2 regions of the Paenibacillus sp. CF095 genome follow, and region 2 is predicted to be linked to the other one. Evidence: riboswitches for the same ligand, from Rfam matches in the RefSeq annotation. Region 2 holds a riboswitch; the other holds the start of a gene.
What was found. A riboswitch is a leader RNA that binds a small molecule or an ion and turns the genes downstream of it on or off. The one in region 2 is predicted to bind ZMP and ZTP.
Positions count from the first base shown of each region.

Region 1: it holds a riboswitch for ZMP and ZTP, as region 2 does, so the genes downstream of both, BLS69_RS15500 (DJ-1/PfpI family protein) here and BLS69_RS22090 (TIGR01440 family protein) in region 2, are expected to answer to the same signal.

Region 1 covers NZ_FMZN01000001.1:3,551,322-3,554,735, reverse strand. The annotation lists gene BLS69_RS15515 (GNAT family N-acetyltransferase) at 1-163, shown strand, start outside; gene BLS69_RS15510 (YfiT family bacillithiol transferase) at 211-735, shown strand; gene BLS69_RS15505 (GNAT family N-acetyltransferase) at 770-1,285, shown strand; ZMP/ZTP riboswitch at 1,341-1,422, shown strand; gene BLS69_RS15500 (DJ-1/PfpI family protein) at 1,474-1,752, shown strand; gene BLS69_RS15495 (GNAT family N-acetyltransferase) at 1,764-2,237, shown strand; gene BLS69_RS15490 (VOC family protein) at 2,413-2,796, shown strand; gene BLS69_RS15485 (class I SAM-dependent methyltransferase) at 3,056-3,414, shown strand, end outside.
Region 2 covers NZ_FMZN01000002.1:643,365-646,778, forward strand. The annotation lists gene BLS69_RS22080 (manganese efflux pump MntP) at 1-428, shown strand, start outside; gene BLS69_RS22085 (low molecular weight protein arginine phosphatase) at 487-1,059, shown strand; ZMP/ZTP riboswitch at 1,156-1,237, shown strand; gene BLS69_RS22090 (TIGR01440 family protein) at 1,379-1,972, shown strand; gene glyA (serine hydroxymethyltransferase) at 2,191-3,414, shown strand, end outside.

The DNA.
Region 1 (3,414 bases), on a different contig from region 2:
TGAAAAACAAGCCCGTAAAGTGGTTATGGACCCTCAATCCTGGAACTTGCGAGCGATATCCTGTTACGAGAAATGTGGTTTCCAAAAGATTAAACTGTTGGAGAAACATGAGCAGCATGAAGGACAGATGAGAGACTGTTGGCTTATGGAATATGCTCCTTAGATAATGTTAAAAGTTATTTGAATCATAGAAACAAGGAGGAATAATGGATGGATGAAAGATTTCCGATAGGACCATTTGTACACACGGGTGAAGTTACTTTGGCACAACGGGAGAAGTGGATTCATGACATTGCTGAGTTGCCTGAACGTGCACGAGAAGCGGTAAAGGGATTGAGTGAAGATCAATTAAGTCTGCCTTATCGAGAAGGTGGATGGATGCTCAAACAGGTCATTCACCACATGGCAGACAGCCATATGAACAGTATGATTCGTTTCAAGTTGGCCCTGACAGAGGATACACCAACGATTCGGCCTTATTATGAAGAACGCTGGGCTGAATTGAGTGATTCAAGAGACTTGGATGTTGAATTCTCGCTTCAGATTCTGGATGCCCTCCATCGTCGTTGGGTGTTTCTGTTAAACGCGCTGACAGATGCAGATTATGCCAAACAATTTTATCATCCCTCATCGGAAGAAACGACAAGACTGGATTATAATCTGGGCATGTATGCTTGGCATGGCAAACACCATGTTGCTCACATCACATCGCTTCGGGAGAGACTGGGAATATAGCAAGGAGAAATATCTTTTTAAGGAGGATTCATCATTGAGTGTACATATCAGACTATTAAATGAGAGCGATCCTGTAATCATATCAAAGGCGTTTCAGGAGCAGGGTTGGGGGAGATTCGCTGAGCAGTATCTTCGTTACTTGGCTGAACAACAGAATGGGGAGCGCGTAACCTTGGTAGCCGAGTTAAATGGAGAATTTGCCGGATACGTGAATGTATTGTGGTATTCCAGCTACCCGTCTTTCAGGGAACAAGGCATTCCCGAAATTAACGATTTTAATGTGCTGATGAAGTTCCAGCGCCAAGGTATTGGTTCACGGTTGATGGACCGAGCAGAGGAAGTTATTCTGGAACGAACGGATGTAGCAGGCATTGGTGTAGGTGTGTTTTCCGATTATGGCAAAGCGCAAGTTCTATATGCCCATCGCGGGTACATACCAGACGGTCACGGTGTACACAAACATGATCATTACATTCAGCCGGGTGAAGAAACGATTATGGACGACGATGTTGTACTTTATCTTACGAAGAAGTTAAAAGACGCGCAATAATTTTCATCATATATATACAGTGATGAAAGATGTCATGTATACTAGTTGTTAAATATCTGTTGTGTGTGACTGGCGTAAACGTGGAGTGAACCACGAGGAAGCACATATATTATATGCCGTACGCCTGGGCAAAGTGTTTGATCTTTTGATCAAACACTTTATTTATTATTCAGGGAACGAAAGGACAGGTGGCGGCAGCAGGTTTCCTAAAAGGAAAAAGGGCTACTACCAACTCATCTGCTTATGATTTATTGAATCCTTATTGTGCAGAAGTAATTTCAGCGCGTGTAGTGCGTGATGGTAATACGGTAACTGGTGCGGGGGTTACGGCTTCTATTGACCTGGGACTATACTTGGTCGAAATGTTAACGTCTACGGAGATCGTCCTTCAAGTTCAGCAAAAACTAGAGTATCCATATTATGAAGCCGGTAACTTAAAAGATGTCTACATGCACACTAAGAGGTAGGGGATAAAAAGATGACTATTCGCCTTTTTCAAGCGATTGATCAGCCAGCAGTGCTGAAAATGATGACGGATCATGATTTTCAATTTCCTTCGTTTATACGCGATCAGTATCCTACGCGCTGGGATTCATTTTTAAAAATGACGGATGAACGTATCAGTGCTTATTATGTCATGGTTGACGAAGCAGATGTTGTCATAGGTCATGCTGGTTATATCTTTCAGCCTACTGTTAACCGGTATGAAATCGTTGGCGTTGTTACAAGCAAATCACACCTTCGACAGGGAGTAGCACGTACACTAATTACAAAAATATGTATAAATATAGCTGAATTTGGCTGTAGTGATGTCATGCTTTACACACTTGATCATGAAGAAAATGAAGCAGCGCTTGTATTTTATGAACGAATGAATTTTCAAAAGGAAAGTATCGATATGAATTATTATACCTCGGGGTTTCATAGACTTTCACTTGTTAAAACACTATAAGTAACTTCAAAAAACTAATTGTAGTGGAAGCATAAAAATTGTACTTCAGTTTAAGTTGCATGTACTTGCAAAGAAAGATGATAAAAAAGCTGTCCTGCATGTTATACTCTATTGGAATTTGAGGAATGATAAGCAGGATGTTGAGAGATTAGATGATCAGAGGAGTGATTGATCCATGTTTAGCAAAGTCGGCCAAATTATGTTGTATGTCAATAATCAAGATGAATCACTGGCTTTTTGGACCGAAGTCGCAGGATTCCACATTGTGGATGAAGTAAACCTTGACGAGGGCATGAGATGGATTGAGATCGCGCCTACTCCAGATTCGCAGACGAGTATTATTCTCCATGACAAAGAGTTCGTCGAACGGATGTCGGCGGGTGTAAACCTGGGAACACCTTCGTTAATGTTCTTCACTGAAAATCTGGATAAATTATATGCCGACTTGGCTGGTAAACATGTAACGGTTGGAGAGATTGTTGAGATGCCAACGGGGCGTGTTTTCAACTTTGCTGATAATGAAGGAAATTACTTTGCAGTCTTGGAACGGGCGAAGTAAGTTACAACTCAAAACCTCTACGATTGTAAGCGATCGACATTCATGTCGGTCGTTTTTTTGTTGGGAAAAAGCTTCTGTTTTTAAGTAGAAAAGCACAAGAAAAATAGAGAACTACTGGGTAAAAATGTTATAATAGAGTGTGGATAATTCATTGAAAATGACGAGGAATGGATAGTCGGAAATGAAGGTTTGGATGGAGCATTGAAGGAGGAATGTGGTTGTGGAAAAGACGATTAAAAGTGTACAGGATCTATATGATATGCTCGATGCGGACTTCAGATCTGCCAAGCAATTTTGGGAACCTTTCTATGAGGATCGGAACAGACCAATCCCCTTTTTCCCAAACAAACCGGATGAGAATCTGGTAGCACATGTGAACGAAGGTGAGCTAAGCGGTGGCAAGGCACTGGAACTGGGGTGTGGCCCGGGCAGAAATGCGCTGTATCTAACCCGCCAAGGATATCAGGTAGATGCTTATGATCTTTCCGAGACAGCGATTGCCTGGGCTAAAGAGAGGGCGGCAGAAGAGCAACTGGATGTGCACTTTGAATGTCGCTCTGTGTTCGAATTGTCCCCAGAGCAAGAATATGATCTTGTCTACGACTCGGGTTGTCTGCA
Region 2 (3,414 bases):
TCAGTACAGTAACGGCGCTATTTCATATCATCATGCCGCTCATCGGCATGTATATGGGCAAATACGTAAGCTCGCTGCTTGGTGACATTACGACGTATGCGGCAGGTGGATTGCTTGTTCTGTTGGGTGCTCATATGATTCTGAATGCATTCCGTGAAGGTGATACAAAGCTGGTGGACCACCGTTCCCTGCTCGGTGTTGTTTTGTTCTCCCTCAGCGTAAGTGTGGATTCGTTCTCCGTTGGCGTTTCCTTAGGGATGTTTAGCAGTGATCTGATCATAACCGTACTTGCTTTCGGCGTTTGTGGCGGGGTGATGTCGGTGATGGGTTTGCTATTAGGCCGTCGGGTGAGCCAGAATCTAGGGGATTACGGCGAAGCTATTGGTGGCGCAATCTTGCTTGCGTTTGGACTTTTGTTTATATTTTAGAATAAAACTTGAGATATCATATCATTTGCATCATATGTAAAATGGGGAGGCTAACACAATGAAACATATTTTATTCGTATGTACAGGAAATACGTGCCGCAGCCCCATGGCAGAGGGGCTTTTGCGAAAACTGGCATCAGAGCGTGGCATTCAGGTAGAGGTTCGCTCTGCAGGTGTGGCAGCAACGTCGGGTATGCCGATCTCCCGTCATGCGGAAGCAGTGTTGAGAGATCATAACGTTGAAGGTCCACCTCATTCCACACAACTTAGCTCTAACCTGGTAGGTTGGGCCGATCTGGTTCTAACATTAACACGGAGTCATAAGCAACATGTCATGCAGGTATTTCCCGATTCAGTCCACAAAACCTATACATTGAAAGAATATGTGGAGGATGATGAACAGGTATTAAGTGATGTTCAGGAGTTGGACAGCCTGTTTGCAACGCTGGAGATGAAACGTGCCCTTGGGCAAGAGATCCTGGCATCGGAGCGTGAACGAGCCATTGAGATTAGACAACGAATCCCAAGTTTCGACATCTCCGATCCATTTGGGGGAAGTCGTGATGATTACAATATAGCTGCAGCTGAGATTCGGACTGCATTGGACCGGCTTTTGGATAAGCTGGGATAATTCTGATCCTGCGGGGCAGGTTATAAAAATAGGACATGTGATGTAAATTAACCGTTGATTTTAGACGCGGGTTGTTTTATGATGAAGGGGAAAACAGGGATCCGGTGTAACTGGCGACGAAGTGGGCATAACCACGATGGAGCACCGGAACAAACGGCCGGTCGCCTGGGCAAAAGAGCAATTCTGCGTTACCCGCAGACTGCTCTTTTTTTCGTCTTTCATCTGATTATTCGCTATAATAGTACCTGAGATGCCGTGCAAGAATACGAAGGACAACCAAGAGACAGCGGGCATGATTTTATCGGGAGGCGATGATAGGATGACTATAGAGTTAGATTCGGAACAACCCGGATTGCAGGAACAGACCGCGTCTATTCTGCATGAACTGGCGCTTGCTGGACAGCTTGGGCCTGGACAGATCGTTGTGATCGGTACAAGCACAAGTGAAGTCGCAGGCGCTCGGATTGGTACGAGTGGTGCCATTGAAGTGGCGCAGCTGCTTCTTGCGGGTATACGCGAGGTGCAGGAGGAATTCGGTTTTGACACGGTATTCCAATGTTGTGAGCATCTGAACCGTGCGCTGGTAATGGAACGTTCTGTGCTTACTCGTCTTGGATTGACCGAGGTTGGTGCAGTACCCGTGCCCAAGGCCGGAGGTTCAATGGCATCCGCAGCATATCGTTCGCTGACCGATCCATGCCTGGCTGAACATGTGCAGGCCCATGCGGGACTGGACATTGGGGAGACGATGATTGGGATGCATCTCCGGCATGTAGCCGTACCCTATCGTACAGCGCTCCGCTATGTTGGAGATGCACGTGTGACCACAGCGTTGACTCGTCCGAAGTTGATTGGCGGCGAACGCGCGGTGTATCGTATGGAAGAACAACCAGATTCGACATTTTGTGACTAACATATAAAGCGAGACTAATTGGGTTACACTCCTGACTTTGATTGCATCACCATCTTCCGATCGCTGTTATCCCCAGATTTTTTTATTCCCTATTTGAAGGGGAAATCCGCTGATAAAGGCGACCACTTCGTTTCTTCAGATTGGTGTTGCACTCGCCGTTTTTGTGTAAACATTAGTTTCACTTTATAACTTCACTTATACCTGGGAGGAATTTAATCATGGAACAATTGCGCAAGAATGACCCGGCAGTACTGGAAGCGATGAATCTTGAACTGAAACGTCAACAGAACAACATCGAACTGATTGCATCCGAGAACATCGTAAGTGAAGCAGTAATCGAAGCATTGGGATCTGTTCTGACCAACAAGTACGCTGAAGGATATCCAGGCAAACGTTACTATGGCGGTTGTGAGCATGTGGACATCGTTGAAGACATCGCGCGTGATCGTGCAAAAGAATTGTTCGGAGCAGAACACGTGAATGTTCAACCTCACTCCGGTGCACAAGCGAACATGGCAGTTTATCTTGCAGCGTTGAAACCTGGTGATACTGTACTTGGTATGAACCTTGCCCATGGTGGACACCTCACACACGGTAGCCCGGTTAACGCATCCGGTTTGCTGTACAACTTTGTAGCATACGGCGTACAGGAAGATACATTCCTGATTGATTATGATGAAGTACGCAAAGCGGCTTTCAAACACCGCCCTCGTCTGATCGTTGCAGGTGCAAGTGCATATCCGCGTACCATTGATTTTGAAAAGTTGGCTTCCATTGCCAATGATGTAGGTGCTTTGTTCATGGTGGACATGGCTCACATCGCAGGACTGGTTGCTGCTGGTTTGCACCCAAACCCGGTTCCACATGCGCATTTCGTAACAACAACAACACACAAAACGCTTCGTGGACCTCGTGGTGGTATGATTCTGTGCCGCAAAGCGTGGGCAGCAGCGATTGATAAAGCCGTATTCCCTGGTTCCCAAGGTGGACCTCTAATGCACGTGATCGCTTCCAAAGCGGTAGCATTTGGAGAAGCTTTGCAGCCTTCGTTCAAAACATATGCACAGAACGTTGTGAAAAACGCACAGGTTCTGGCTGAAACACTGATCGCTGAAGGATTGAACATCGTATCCGGTGGTACAGATAACCACTTGATGCTGATTGACACACGCAGTGTAAACATCACAGGTAAGGAAGCTGAGCATGTGCTCGATTCCATCGGTATTACCGTGAACAAAAATGCAATTCCATTCGACCCTACAAGCCCGTTTGTAACGAGTGGTATTCGAATTGGTACACCTGCTGCAACTTCCCGTGGCATGAACGAAGAAGCTATGGTAGCGATCGGTAAGATCATTGCCAAAACACTGAAAAATCCAAAAGATACAGCGAAGTTGGATGAAGCTCGTGCAGAAGTGACTGCACTGACAGACCAATTCCCG